DNA from 3 places in the Arthrobacter saudimassiliensis genome. Region 3 is predicted to be linked to each of the others. Evidence: riboswitches for the same ligand, from Rfam matches in the RefSeq annotation. Region 3 holds a riboswitch; each other region holds the start of a gene.
The links. Region 3 has a riboswitch for thiamine pyrophosphate ahead of thiO (glycine oxidase ThiO). Riboswitches for the same ligand answer to the same signal wherever they lie in the genome.
Positions count from the first base shown of each region.

Region 1: it holds a riboswitch for thiamine pyrophosphate, as region 3 does, so the genes downstream of both, AC5RV6_RS03385 (ECF transporter S component) here and thiO (glycine oxidase ThiO) in region 3, are expected to answer to the same signal.
Region 2: it holds a riboswitch for thiamine pyrophosphate, as region 3 does, so the genes downstream of both, thiM (hydroxyethylthiazole kinase) here and thiO (glycine oxidase ThiO) in region 3, are expected to answer to the same signal.

Region 1 covers NZ_JBNHFX010000001.1:737,777-742,610, reverse strand. The annotation lists gene AC5RV6_RS03410 (Na+/H+ antiporter subunit D) at 1-958, shown strand, start outside; gene AC5RV6_RS03405 (Na+/H+ antiporter subunit E) at 955-1,545, shown strand; gene AC5RV6_RS03400 (MrpF/PhaF family protein) at 1,542-1,802, shown strand; gene mnhG (monovalent cation/H(+) antiporter subunit G) at 1,805-2,311, shown strand; gene AC5RV6_RS03390 (DUF4235 domain-containing protein) at 2,321-2,584, opposite strand; TPP riboswitch at 2,671-2,802, shown strand; gene AC5RV6_RS03385 (ECF transporter S component) at 2,854-3,549, shown strand; gene AC5RV6_RS03380 (ABC transporter ATP-binding protein) at 3,542-4,834, shown strand, end outside.
Region 2 covers NZ_JBNHFX010000003.1:504,653-509,486, forward strand. The annotation lists gene AC5RV6_RS13555 (bifunctional hydroxymethylpyrimidine kinase/phosphomethylpyrimidine kinase) at 1-929, opposite strand, end outside; gene thiE (thiamine phosphate synthase) at 926-1,630, opposite strand; gene thiM (hydroxyethylthiazole kinase) at 1,627-2,436, opposite strand; TPP riboswitch at 2,428-2,517, opposite strand; gene AC5RV6_RS13570 (DUF5996 family protein) at 2,579-3,487, opposite strand; gene AC5RV6_RS13575 (multidrug effflux MFS transporter) at 3,698-4,834, shown strand, end outside.
Region 3 covers NZ_JBNHFX010000004.1:105,430-110,263, reverse strand. The annotation lists gene AC5RV6_RS15260 (NUDIX hydrolase family protein) at 155-694, shown strand; gene AC5RV6_RS15255 (DUF6707 family protein) at 756-1,637, shown strand; gene AC5RV6_RS15250 (LacI family DNA-binding transcriptional regulator) at 1,674-2,690, opposite strand; TPP riboswitch at 2,926-3,026, shown strand; gene thiO (glycine oxidase ThiO) at 3,021-4,307, shown strand; gene thiS (sulfur carrier protein ThiS) at 4,320-4,559, shown strand; gene AC5RV6_RS15235 (thiazole synthase) at 4,562-4,834, shown strand, end outside.

The DNA of each region.
Region 1 (4,834 bases), on a different contig from region 3:
GGTCGCGTTCGGCATCAAGGCCGCCGTCTTCCCGCTGTCGTTCTGGCTGCCGGACTCCTACCCGACGGCGCCGGCACCGGTGACCGCGGTGTTCGCCGGCCTGCTGACCAAGGTCGGCGTGTACGCCATGGTGCGGACGGAGACGCTGCTGTTCCCCGGGGACCGGATCAACTCGCTGCTGATGGTCGTTGCCGGGCTGACGATGGTGGTGGGCATCCTCGGCGCGCTGGCGCAGACGGACATCAAGCGACTCCTCTCGTTCACCCTGGTCAGCCACATCGGCTACATGGTCTTCGGCCTGGCGGTTTCCTCCGTGGTCGGCATCGGTTCCGCGGTGTTCTATGTGGTGCACCACATCACCGTGCAGACCAGCCTGTTCCTGGTCACCGGGCTGATCGAACGCCGGGGCGGGACGGCCAACATGGACCGCCTGGGCGGGCTGGCGAAGCTGTCGCCGCTGCTGGCCGTGCTGTACTTCATTCCGGCGATCAACCTGGCCGGCATTCCGCCGTTCTCCGGTTTCCTCGGCAAGCTCGGCCTGATGCAGGCCGGCGTGGACCTGGGCACGCCGCTGGCCTATGCGCTGGTCGCCGCCGGCGCCGTCACCAGCCTGCTGACCCTGCTGGTCATGGCCCGGGTCTGGAACCGCGCCTTCTGGCGCACCCCGGAGGATGCGGTGCACCCGGACCCGATCCTGCTGGCGGTCGGCCCGGACGGGCGCACCCTGAACAGCTCGGTGGACGTCACCGACCACGACAGCGGCCGGTTCTCCGGGCGCGACGCCGTCACGCTGCTGCCCAAGAGCATGGTCGGCGCCACCCTGGGCCTGGTCGGCCTGGGCGTCGCCCTGACCGTCTTCGCCGGTCCGCTCTATGAGCTCAGCGACAACGCCGCGATGGACCTGCTCGAGCGCACCCCGTACATCGAAGCGGTCCTGGGAGAGGGGGCCATGCCGTGAGCCGCAAACGCCACCTTTCGGTCTTCAAGGAACTGCCGCTGCTGATCTGGCTGGTCTTTGTCTGGGGAGCGCTCTGGCAGGACTTCAGCCTCGCCAACCTCGCGTTCGGCGTGGTCATCGCCGCCGTGGTGATGCGCATCTTCTACCTGCCTCCGGTGCAGCTCAGCGGCAGGTTCAACGTGCTGTACGCGTTCGGGTTCGGCGTCCGCTTCCTGTACAAGCTGGTGCTGGCCAGCTTCGAGGTGTTCTGGCTGGCGATCCGGAAGGGCCCGCGGATCCGGAACGCCGTGGTGGCGGTCAAGCTGCGGACCCGGTCCGACCTGCTCACCACCGCCACCGGCCACGCGCTGTCGCTGATTCCCGGTTCGCTGGTGGTGGACGTGGACCGCTCCACCTCCACCCTCTACCTGCACTGCCTGAACGTCGCCAACGAGGAGCAGGCGGAGGCGATCCGCCGGGACGTGCGCAGCACCGAGGCCTGGCTGATCCGGACCATGGGCAGCCGCGAGGACCTGCAGCTGCTGAGGGCCGATGAACAGCGCACCGGCGGGCAGCTCGACGACGCACAGCAGGGAGCAGGCGCATGATGAATGTATTTGCCGTGATCACAGCCGTGATGCTGGCGGTGGCGGCCTTCGGCGCCATCGGCCGGATCATCCTGGGCCCGTCCATCCTGGACCGGGTGCTCGCAGCGGACGTGCTTTTGGCGGTGGTCGGCGCCGGCCTGGCCACCGACATGATCGTCAACCGGCACCTTGACTACCTGGCGCTGCTGATCTCGATCTCGCTGGTCGGCTTCATCGGCTCGGTCACCGTCGCCCGCTTCGTCACGGACAGGAGGTAACAATGTCCCAGAACCTCCACGACGCCGTCGTCGGCCTGCTCATGATCGGCGGCGCCCTGATGTCGCTGGCCGCCGCGATCGGCCTGATGCGCTTCCCGGACCTGATGAGCCGCATGCACGCGGCGTCCAAGCCCCAGGTGCTGGGCCTGCTGCTGTTCCTCTCCGCCATGGCGGTGGAGTTCGCCAGCTGGAAGCTGCTGCCGGTCCTGTTCCTGTGCTGGCTGCTCATGCTGCTGACCGCCCCGGTCAGCGCCCATATGATCGGCCGCGCCGGCTACCGCACCAAGCACCTGCGGCCGGAGCTGCTGAGCATCGACGAGCTGGACGACGTCGTCGAGCGCGCCCAGCGCTACATCACCGAGGCGCAGGAGGCCGAGGAGGGCGCCGACGCCGATCCGCAGGTGGACGACGTGCACCAGACCGGGAACCTGTCCGCCGAGGAGCTGGCTGCCGCCCGTGAAACGGACGGAGCCGGCGGCAGCCGCAGCCGCCGCCGGCTCGAAGGATAGGTCCGCGGGTCAGACGACCTCGGGGGTGCGCTTGTAGCGCTGGATGGCCTTCTGGGTGCCCCGGTTGGTGAGCACGCGGATCGCGGAGCTGACGGCGCCGGAGACCAGCGCGAAGACGAGCGCCGAGCGCAGCGAGGCCTCGAGGCTGCCTTCGGCGTCCTTCGGCGGCTCCTGCCCGGTGGCCTTCTCCCAGACGAAGTCCAGGGCCTTGGCGGAGACGATTCCGGCCAGGATGCTGACGCCTGTGCCGAGCAGTTTGAGGATCACGTTCATGGGCATTCCTTCGCTTGTGGGGCTTTGACCCCACCCTACGACACAGCCGCCCCACGCGTCCCGATCGGATGTACAGTGGTAGCGCCAACACACGACAGGGGAGCGCCGCCGCGGACCGGAACACCGGGCACGGCACAGGGCGCTGAGAGTGCGGATCACCGCAGACCCTCGAACCTGATCCGGTTAGTACCGGCGAAGGGAGTCGAGATCTCAGGGGCGGCGCCGGTACCGGCGTTCTCCCTCCCCTCCTGCAACCCAGGAGGATTTCCATGCAGAACACTTCCGGCGGCGCGCCGCAGCCCCGCCCCACCGCATCGTCCCCGAGCCCCGACCCGCGCCCGACGCCGTCACCCGGCCCGCGGTGGGGCGCCCGGCTCGCCGCATCCTGGCGAACCTCCGCCCGCTGGCGGGTGGTGGACATCGTCACCGCGTCCGTGCTTTCCGTGGCCGTGGGCGTGGTCTTCTGGGCCTGGTCCCTGGGCGCCGGCGGCATCGGCGCCCTGACCGCCGCCTTCCCGCCCCTGCTCGGCCTCTACAGCGGAGGCTGGCTGATCGCCGGCGTCCTGGGCGGGCTGATCATCCGCAGGCCCGGTGCCGCGATCTACTGCGAGGTCCTGGCCTCGGCCGTGTCCATGGTCCTGGGGACCAGCTACGGCCTGTCCGTCCTGCTCTCCGGAGCCGTCCAGGGCCTGGGCGCGGAACTGATCTTCCTGCTCTTCCTCTACCGCAGGTACACCCTGCCGGTGGCGCTGCTGGCCGGGCTGACCGCCGGGGTCTTCCTGGGCGTCAGCGAGAACATCCTCTACAACGTCGAATGGGCCGCGCAGTGGCAGGGCCTCTACGTGCTGTTCGCCGCGGTGTCCGGACTCGTGATCGCGGGCCTGCTCTCCTGGCTGGCGATGCGTGCACTGGCACGCACCGGCGCCCTGTCCCAGTTCGCGGCCGGCCGCAGCGCCGATGCCTGACCGGCCCGCCGCCCCGGCCGAAGTCCGCGCCGAGGGGTTCGGCTGGCGGCACGCCGGGCGCCGCCGGCCCGCGGTCAGCGGACTGGACCTGCACATCCGTGCCGGCGAGCGGGTCCTGCTGCTGGGAGCTTCCGGCGCAGGCAAATCGACGCTGCTGCACGCGCTGGCCGGCATCCTTGCCGACGACGAGGGCGACGGCGGCGGCGAGCAGTCCGGGCGCCTGAGCATCGACGGCGTCGACCCGCGTCGGGCGCGCGGCCGCGCCGGGCTGGTGCTGCAGGATCCGGAGAGCCAGGTGGTGCTCTCCCGGGTGGGCGACGAGGTGGCGTTCGGCGCGGAAAACCTGCAGGTGCCCGCAGCACGGATTCCGGCCCGGACCGCCCGGGCGCTGGAGGACGTCGGACTGGGGCACCTGCCGCACGGGCATCCCACCGCCGCCCTTTCCGGCGGCCAGAAGCAGCGCCTGGCCCTCGCGGCCGTGCTGGCCATGCAGCCGGGCCTGCTGCTGCTGGACGAGCCCACCGCCAACCTTGACCCGGCTGGAGTGCTGGAGGTCCGTGACGCCGTCGCCCGCGCCGCGGAGCGCACCGGCGCCACTCTGATCGTGGTCGAGCACCGCACCGCGGTCTGGGCCCCGGTCGTGGACCGGGTGCTCGTGCTTGCGGCCGACGGCGGCCTGCTCGCCGACGGGCCGCCCGAGCAGGTGCTGAACGGGCAGGGCATCCGCAGCCGGCTGGCCGCGGCGGGTGTGTGGGTGCCCGGCCTGGATCCGCTGACGGCCGACGGCGGTCCGCCCCTGCCGGCCCCCGGCGCTCCGGGAGAAGCGCTGCTGACCGCCAAGGACCTGGCCGTGGCCCGCAACCGGCACGCCGGACCCGTGCTGGCCGGGGTGGACCTGCAGCTGCGGGCGGGCACCGTGCTCGGCGTCGTCGGGCCCAACGGCGCCGGCAAATCGACCCTCGCGCTGGCACTTGGGGGGCTGACCGCGCCCTGGGCCGGGTCGCTGCGCGCCGAGTCGGCCCTGCGCGGGACGCTCGCCGCGGAGCCAAGGCGGTGGAAGCCGCCGCAGCTGATCCAGCGGATCGGGACGGTCTTCCAGGAACCCGAGCACCAGTTCCTCACCGGCAGGGTGCGCGACGAGCTGGCCTACGGGCCGCGGCGCATCCGGCGGGAGCGGGACTCCGCCGTCGAGGAGCTGGCCGAACGGCTGCGGCTCGGGCATCTGATGGACGTCAACCCGTTCACCCTCTCCGGAGGCGAGAAACGCCGCCTCTCCGTGGCCACG
Region 2 (4,834 bases), on a different contig from region 3:
GTGGCGGTATGCGGGCCCGCCGCGGCAGGAACGGGGGCGGCGCTGTCCGTTGGCGCCAGTCCGCGCTCCCAGACGCCGTGGAAGTGGTGGATGGGTCCGTGCCCGGAGCCGACCTGCAGCTCGTCGGCGTGCTGCAGCGCCTCCTGCAGCCAGTCCTTGGCGGCCCGCAGGGCCGCCTCCCAGCTGCCGAGCCGCGGGTACAGGGTGGCCAGGGCGGAGGACAGCGAGCAGCCGGTGCCGTGCGTGTTCGCGGTCAGCACCCGCGGCGTCCGGACTTCCGCCACCGACCCCTCTGCGGACACCAGCGCATCCGGACTGCCGGCGTCCGCGTGCAGGTGCCCGCCCTTGGCCAGGACCAGGACCCGGTGCCGGGCGGCGAGGGCTTGGGCCTGTTCCAGTGCTTCGGTCCAGCTGCCGGCTTCTTCGGTGCCGAGCAGGGCGGCCAGCTCCGGCAGGTTCGGCGTCACCAGGTCCACCCGGTGCAAAAGGTCCCGCACCGCGTCCTCCGCGGCGGCGTCGAGCAGCCGGTCGCCGCTGGTGGCCACCATCACCGGATCCAGCACGACGGCGGGCGGGCGCACCCGGTCAAGCCAGGCCGTGACCGTGGCGGCGACGTCGGCGCCGCCAAGCATGCCGATCTTCACCCCATCGAGGTGCACGTCGTCGGAGACGGCGTCGAGCTGCTCGGCCAGGAAGGACACGGGCGGGGTGTGGATGGATCGCACGCCGTGGGTGTTCTGCGCCACCAGGGCGGTCACCACGGCCATGCCGTAGCCGCCGTTCGCGGCAATCGACTTCAGGTCCGCCTGGATGCCGGCTCCTCCGGTCGGGTCGGTGCCGGCGATGCTGAGCACCCGCGGCACGGCGGTGGTTCCGGCCGCGCCGCCCGCCGTCGCCTCCGCGGCAGCCCGGCCGGTGGACCCGCTCATCGGTTCCACTCCCGGACCAGGTCGGCTGCGGCCTGCCGCGGATCGGCGGCCGCGCAGACCGCGGAGACAATCGCGACGCCGCTCGCCCCGGCGGCGCGCAGCGGCGCGACGTCGGCGGCCGTGACCCCGCCGATCGCTACGCAGGGCACCGGAGCCGCGGCCGCGAACCGGGCGAAGCCGTCGATGCCCAGCGGTTCGGGGTGGTCCTTCTTGGTGGCGGTGGGCCGGATGACCCCGGTGCCCAGATGGTCCACGGTTCCGGCCGGCAGGGCGGCGAGCGCGGTCAGGTGCTCGGGTTTGTTCGCGGTCAATCCAACGACGGCGTCCGGGCCGACCAGCTGCCGCACCGCCGCCACGGGCAGGTCGGACTGGCCCACGTGCACGCCGTGCACGGCCGCGCCCGCGGCCCGGGCGGCGAGGTAGATGTCCACCCGGTCATCGACCAGCACCAGCGCCCGGTCTCCGACCGCCTCGGCGACGGCCAGCACCCGGGCGTAAAACTCGGCGGCGGTGGCGTCCTTTTCCCGCACCTGGACGGTGCGGATACCGCCGGCGACGGCGGCGCGCACCGTGTCCACCAGTCCCCGGGGCCCGCACTGGGCGGTGTCGGTAACCAGGTAGATGCCGGTGCTGCGGGCCCGGGCGCGGGGACTGGCAGCGCTCATCAAGGCGTTGTTCTCCATCAGGTTCTCCGTGCTCATGCAATGTCCAGGCGGGTCTCGAGCTCGGCGGCGTCTACGGCGGCGAGCGCGTCAAGGAACGCGACGGCGAAGCTGCCCGGGCCGGCGGCCTGCTCGGCGGCAATTTCGGCCGCCACGGTGTAGACGGCGGTGCCGGCGGCTGCGGCGGCCAGCCGGTCGGCGTCGGGCGCGGAGCCCAGGAATGCAGCGGTGACGGCGCCCAGGGCGCAGCCGCCGCCGGTGATCCGGGTCAGCAGCGGATGCCCGTTGGCGATCCGGAGCACGTCCCGCCCGTCGGTGATCAGGTCCACCGGACCGGACACCGCGACCACGGAGCCGTACTTGCCGGCCAGCAGCTGCGCGGCCGGCAGCGCGTCCTCGGGGTTGTCGGTGGCGTCGACGCCGCGGCCGCCGGCGCCCTGGCCGGCCAGGGCAATAATCTCGGAGGCGTTGCCGCGGATCACGGCCGGGCGGCGTTCGAGCAGTTCGGCGGCCAGCCGGGTCCGGACGGGCAGCGAGCCGACGGCCACCGGGTCCAGCACCCAGGGGGTGCCGGCGTCGGCGGCGGCGTCCGCTGCCTCTGCCATCGCCTCGCGCTGCTCCGCGGTGGGCGTGCCCAGATTGATCAGCACCCCGGAGGCGATCCGGGCAAACGGGCCGGCCTCCCCGGGAATGTCGGTCATCGCCGGAGCGGCGCCGAGCGCGAGCAGGGCGTTGGCGGTGAAGTTGGTGACCACCGCGTTGGTCAGCGACTGCACCAGCGGCGTGCCGGCGCGCAGCTGCGCGAGGAGGTCAATGGTCAGGTCCGGAGTCAGGCGAATGCTCATCCGCGACATCCCTTCGCTAGTTCTAACTAGATCAGGTTCGACGGGTCTCATCTCAGCCTTGCGGCACCCCGTGTCACTGCCCTCGACTGTAGCCCCGCGCACAGGCAGGGGCAAACCCCCGGCGGGCCCTGCCCGCAGCGCGTCAGCGGCGGTAGGTCAGGGCCTCCGTGGCCCAGTCCAGGTCCGGCCAGGGATCCTGGCGCTGCAGGATGGCGAAGGCGCTGGAGCAGAAGTCCACCACGGTCTGCTGCGGGTCCGCCGTGGCCAGGGCGTCCTCAAGGGGAAGCACGTACTCGCATTCCTGAGCCAGGAACCGGGCGGCGGACGGCTTCAACATGCCGCCGTAGCTGCCGATGTCGCTGACGAACGGATACGGAAGCACGAAGAAGGACGGCTGCGGCGACTTCGGATCCCCCGGCCAGAACCCGAACTCGCAGGCTTTCTCATCGAAGGATCCGGCGGCAATCTCTCCCCTGCCCTGGTACGGCGCCGCCTGGCCGCTGAACAGCGTGCCGGTGAGGTCCATGGTGCCGAACCAGTAGGCGGGCATCTCCACCTTGCCCCGCCACGGCGCCATGAAGGCGGCGATGCTGCGGTAGGCGAAGTGCAGGTTTTCCAGGAACAGGGTCACCGCTTCCCGGTCGTAGGAGGCGTGCCGGTCATCCTGGTCGAAGTCCAGCGGATCGTGGAACTCCTGCGGCCGGACGTTGATCGGGGTGGGCGCGTTGATGTCGTCCAGCGCCACCATCAGCTGCTCGTAGAAGGCCTTGACGCTCAGGCCCTGCCCCAGCGGGATCTTCTCCCGCAGGCCGTGGCTGTTCTGCACGACGACGTGGTGCCGGCGCAGGTTGAAATAAATCTCGAAGTTCGACCCGTGCGCCGGAATGATTCCGGTGCCGATCCCGTCGATGGTCAGGAACAGGCGGACGTGGGCCCACTCGGGCCGCTGGGGGCTGCGCTCGAGCTTCACCTTGCCCGCCATCTGCAGGAACATCCGCAGCGTATCGGCGGTGGCCTGCCAGTCGGGATAGTTCAGGAACCTGGTCTTCATCTCCTACGCCTCTCTCGCGGAAACCGGCGCCGCCCCCACAGCCCTTCCCTCAGTCTGGAGGCCGGCTCCGACGCCGACAAGGGTGCGCACGGCGGCCACGCCCGGCGTCCGCACCCGGCCGCAGACTGTGCCGCCGGCCGGCGTCACGCAGCTCCCGGAAAATGGACGTCCATTCCCCCGCTTGCCCCGGCCCACTAGGCTGTAGTCCTTATGCGCCCTAGGAAGACCACTGCGGCCGCGTCGGCCGATTCCAGCTCCCGTTCCGTTTCCGACTCCGCTGCCTCCCGCCGCCGCGGGCTGAAATACGTGCTGATGCTCGGTGCCCTGGCCGCGCTGCCGGCAGTCACCACCGACATGTATCTGCCGGCGCTGCCGGCGGTCGCGGAGGACCTGCACACCAGCGCCGCGGCCGCGCAGTTCACCCTGTCCGGCACCCTGCTGGGCGCCGCCGTCGGGCAGCTGGTGATCGGCCCGTTCTCGGACCGCGCAGGCCGGCGGCTGCCGCTGCTGCTGGGCATCAGCCTGCACGTGCTGGTCTCGCTGCTGTGCTCCGTGGTGCCGAACATCGAAACCCTGATCGGGCTGCGGGTACTCCAGGGATTCTTCAACGCCGCGGCCGGCGTGGTGGCGATCGCCGTCATCCGGGACCGGTTCCAGGGCTCCGACGCGGCCCGGATGCTCTCCCGCCTGATGCTCATCATCGGTCTGGCGCCGCTGCTGGCGCCCACCCTGGGGCAGGCGGTGATTGCCGTGTGGCAGTGGCGTGCCGTGTTCCTCGCCCTGGCCCTGATCGGCGTCGTGCTGGTGGTCATTGTCTGGCGCTGGATGCCCGAGACCCTGCCGCCGCACCGCCGCGCCCGGGCCGCCGCCGCGGCGGAGACGGCCGAAGCCGCGCGTGCCGCCGAGGCGGGCGAGGACGCCGTCGCCGCCCGGCCGCGGGGTTACCGGGTGCTGCTGCGGGACCGCCGCTTCCTGTCCCTGGCCGTGCTGCCGGGCCTGGGCATGGGTGTGATCATGAGCTACGTGGTCGGCTCCCCGTTCGTGTTCCAGGAGCAGTACGGGTTCAGCCCGGCCCAGTTCGCCGGCATCTTCGCCTTCAACGGCGTGGCCATGGTGGTGACGGCCCAGGTCAACGCCGCGCTGGTGCAGCGGGCGGCGCCGCTGCGCATCCTGCGCACGGCCGCTCCCGTGCTGCTGGGGCTGGCGCTGCTGCTGCCGCTGGTCATCTCGCTGGACCTCGGCGGCGTCGTCGGCCTGATCGCGGTGCTCTGGCTGGTGCTGGGCATGCAGGGCTTCATCATGGCCAACGCCAGCGCCCTGGCGCTGAACGACTACGGCCACATGGCC
Region 3 (4,834 bases):
CCATCAGGCTCCCCGCTCGGCCGCGGAGGGGCAAGGGACAGCGCCCGTTCCTCCGCCGCCCCGCCCGGATCCCGTGTCCGTCCCGGGTTCAGCCACGGGCAGAAGCGCCGCGTGCCGAATGACGCCCGGCCGGGCTTTGCGGTAGAACACTGCTATGAGCGTTCGTACCCCAGACCCTTATCCCGGCTGGCTCTCGGAGGAGGATCTCCACGAAGCCCGGCAGCGGCTGCCCATGGTCTATGTGGAGGCCGTTCCGGTGCGCTGCGACCCGCTGGGGTACGTGACCGAGGTGGGCCTGCTGCTGCAGGGAACCAACGAGGGTCAGATCGTGCGCTCCTTCGTCTCGGGCCGGGTGATGTACCGTGAGACCATCCGCGCCGCCCTGCTGCGCCATCTGGAAAAGGACCTCGGGCCCATGGCGCTGCCCCAGCTGCCGCCCTGCCTGACCCCGTTCACCGTGGCCGAGTATTTCCCCGCCCCCTCACAGACCGGGCTGACCGACGAACGCCAGCACGCCGTCGCGCTGTGTTACGTGATTCCGGTGACCGGTGAGTGCAATCCGCGGCAGGACGCCCTGGAGCTGTCCTGGCTGACGCCCGAGGAGGCGCTGCGCCCCGAGGTGTACAACGAATTCTCCGGCGGCCGCGGCGACCTGCTCCGGCAGGCCCTGGCCTCCGCCGGCTGGGGTCGCTGAGCGGCGTCGTTACCGCACCTTTATATACTGGGGGAACCGTCCGAGGGAGAAGGAACCAGCAATGCCAGAGAACCAGCCGGAGACGTATGCCTTCCGGGTGAACGCGGAACACCTCCGCCCGGGCCAGGCCCTGGTTCTCGCCGACGGCAGCGCCGCCCCGGTCGAGTCGCTGAGCGTCGAAACGGATGACTTCGGCGTGCCCGCCCTCGCGGTGGCCCTGCTTGAGGACAACCGGACCGTGCGGATGGCGTACGGCTCCACCGTGCGGGTCCAGGCGCCGGCTCCGGAGGGGCCGCCGTCGGCCGCCGTCCGTTCGGTGCCCACTGAGGAGGAAAGCTTCACCGCCGTCCTCGACGCCGCCGCCCGGGCCCACCCCGACGAACCCGCCGTCCGCGAGATCACCGCCCGGCTGGGCCGCGGCTTCAACGTGAAGTCCGGCAGCCAGCTGCAGGACGTCCGGGACCTGGCGCACCTGCTGTACGTGGACCTGGCCGACGCCCGGCACGCCCTGCAGGTCAGCACCCTGCTCACCGGGCTGCCCTTCGACGGCAACTTCGGCCGCTGGCACTGGATCCAGGGCACCCTGGCCCTCGCCTCGCACATCACCCGCGAGCAGGGCGACCCGGAGGCCTCGGCGGCCTTCGCCCGGGCGGTGCGGGCCGCGGACGACTCCGAAACCGATCCGCTGAAGGCCAAGCTCGCCGCCGAACTGCTGCAGCGCCAGCTCAACCAGCCGAACCTGTACGACCGCGAGATCCACCGCGCCGCCGAGGCCGGAGACCAGGCCGCCGAACGGGAATGGCGGGTGCTGCGCCTGGACACCCTGCTCTATCTGCGCGCCCACGGCGGCTCGCAGACCCTCTCCGCCGGTGAGCTGGAGCGGCGCATCGACGCCGAGCTCGCCGCGGTCCGGGCCCTCGGCCGCGACGGCCAGCCCGCCTAGCCCTGCCCGCCCCGGTTCCCCTGCGGTTCCCTGCTGCTAGCGCGGCGGCCGGGTCGAATCACGCACCACCAGCTCCGGCTGGAAACTGACGTGCCGGTGGTGGTGGTCCTCGGCCAGCTCATCTTCCAGCAGTTCGACGGCGGTGCGCCCGATCAGCCGCGCCGGCTGGCGGATGGAGGACAGCGGAACAATGGCTGAGGGCGCGAAATCAATGTCGTCGTAGCCGATCAGGGCGATGTCCTGCGGCACCCGGATACGGTGGCCGAACACGAAGGCCTGCAGCAGTCCGATGGCGAGCAGGTCGTTCGCCGCGAAAACCGCATCGGGGCGTTCGGCCGCCGGCCTGCCCAGCAGTGCCTCGCCGACGCGGCGGCCCTCCAGCACGGTCAGGGACTCGGTATCCACCACGTCCAGCGACGCCCCGGGAACGGCGTCGACGGCGGCCCGGGCTCCCGCTTCACGGTCCGCCACCTGGTGCAGGGACGTCGGGCCGCCCACAAACGTGACCCGCCGCGCTCCGCCCTCGAGCAGGTGGGTGACCGCCATCCGGCCGCCCTCGACGTCGTCAACGGCCAGGGAACAGTACTGGGAGGCCGGCGCCTGTTCATCCACCAGCACCACCGGGGTACCGCGGGAGCGCAGCCGGTCGATCCGCCGCCGTTCCGGTGACTGGGGGGTGATCAGCACGCCGCGCACGCGCTGTTCCTCGAACAGGTCCAGGTAGACCTGTTCCCGGCTGCGGGACAGCCCCGAATTGCCCACGATCACGGCCTGCCCGTGCGCGTCCGCGGCCGCTTCGGCACCGCGGGCGATCTCGTTGTAGAACGGGTTCCCGGTGTCCTGCACCACCAGCCCGATGGTGCGCGAGCGGCCCGCCTTCAGCTGCCGGGCGACGTCGTTGCGGACATACCCGAGGTCCTCGATGGCCTTCTGCACCCGGCGGCGCCGGTCTTCGGAGACCATCTCGGGCCGGTTGATCACGTTGGAGACCGTGCCGATCGAGACCCGGGCTTCCCTGGCGACGTCCTTGATGCTCACCGGGAATCTCTCCATGCAGTGCCTTCACTTTCACATCGGTCGTGGTGCGTCATGCGGGCTGGCTTCGGCCCGGACCGCCGCGGCCGTCCAGGGTGCAGGGGTCCATTCTAATGAGCCCCGTCCCACGTGGGGGCGGAAATGCCCTCCGATGACGGCGGGCAGCCGGGCGGCCCGACGGGCGGTCCGCCGGTGCCGGGCAGCCGAACGCCGTCAGGGGCGCATGTATGCTGGGCCACACGCTGAGAAGGATCAGCGGTTCTGCGGGAGCCCTCCGGGGCTGAGAGGGCTTAAGCGCCGACCGCCGCACCTGATGCGGGTTATGCCGCCGTAGGAAAGGACCCTCCGATGCACCCTGCCCTCCCCGCTCCCGGCGGCCCCGCCGCGCCTGACAACTACGCCCCCGACCGCTCCGTGTCGGTGGACGTCGCGGTGGCCGGCGCGGGCGTGATCGGCCTCGCCGTCGCGTGGCGGCTCCGGTTGGCAGGATTCCGGGTGGCGCTGGTGGATCCCGCCCCCGCCATGGGGGCCTCCCGGGCCGCGGCCGGTATGCTGGCCCCAGCCAGCGAGGTCCAGTATCAGCAGGAGGCCCTGTTCCCGCTGATGCGCGCCGCCGCCGGGGAGTATCCGGAGTTCGCTGCGTCCGTGGAACGGGCATCGGGGCTGCCGTCCGGCTACCGGGCTACCGAGACCCTGGCCTGCGCAGCCGACGCCGCCGACCGGCGCGCCCTGGAGGACCTGCGCCGCCTGCAGGAGGCGCACGGAATGGCGGTGGAACCGCTTCCGCTGCGGGCCGCCCGCCGGATGGAGCCGGCGCTCAGCCCAGGGCTGGCCGGCGTCTTCCGGATTCCGAGCGACCACCAGGTGGATCCCCGGATGCTGGCCGCCGCGCTCCTGGGCGCCCTCGGCTGCCGGGACGCTGGCACCTGGGGAACACCGGGTGCCGACGACGGCGGGCCGGCGCTGGTTCTCCGGGACCGCGCCGAGGCGCTGCACCGCACCGCCGACGGTGCCGTGGCCGGACTGGTCCTGGCCGGCGGCACCACCGTGCGCGCCGGCTGGACCGTGCTGGCCACCGGAGCAGGCCCGGAACCGGCCAACCTTCCGCCCGGGCTCAGCCTGCCGCCGGTGCGGCCGGTGTTCGGGGACATCCTGCGGGCGCGGGTGCGGCCCGGGGCTCCTCCCCTGCTCGAGCGGACCGTGCGCGGCCTGGTCCACGGCGTTCCCGTCTACCTTGTGCCGCGGGCTGACGGTTCCCTGGTCATCGGCGCCACCTCCCGCGAGGACAACCGCCCTGGGGTGGACGTCGGCGGGGTCTTCGCCCTGCTGCGTGATGCCCGGGCGCTGGTGCCTGCGGTGGACGATCTGGAGCTGGTGGAGACCATGGCCCGGGCCCGGCCCGGCACCCCCGACGATCTGCCCTGTCTGGGCATTCCCCGCACCGACGACGGCCGCCCGGTTGCCGGGCTGGTGCTGGCCACCGGCTTCTTCCGGCACGGCGTGCTGCTGGCGCCGCTTGCCGCCCGGCTCACGGCCGGCCTGATCGCCGGCACGTCCGGGGCCGATCCTGCGGACGCCGCGTATCTGGCCGCAGCTGCCCCGGACCGTTTCCGCTCCGTCCCGACGCACCTCTGAAAGGAACCATCCATGCCGGCCATTACCTTCAACGGCGCCGCCCGCGCCGTGCCCGAGGACACCACGGTGTCCCAGCTCGTCGCCGCCGCGCTCGGCCGCGCCCTCGACCCGGCAGGCCAGCCGGCCGACGGCGGCCGGCTGGGCGTCGCGGTGGCGGTGGACGCCGTCGTCCTGCCGCGCAGCCTCTGGCACACCACACCGGTGGCGGACGGGCAGAGCATCGAACTCGTGACCGCCGTGCAGGGAGGCTGATCATGGACACCTTCACCGATCCGCTGGTCATTGACGGGGTGGCCCTGGGCTCCCGGCTGATCATGGGCACCGGCGGGCTCAGCTCGCTGCACACGCTGGAACAGGCGCTGCTGGCCTCGGGCACCGCGCTGACCACGGTGGCCCTGCGTCGGTACGCCCCGGCGTCGGGCAGCTCGCTGTTCGAGGTGCTGGAGCGCAACGGCATCCGGATCCTGCCCAACACCGCCGGCTGCTACACCGCCCGGGACGCGCTGCTGACGGCGGAGCTGGGGCGC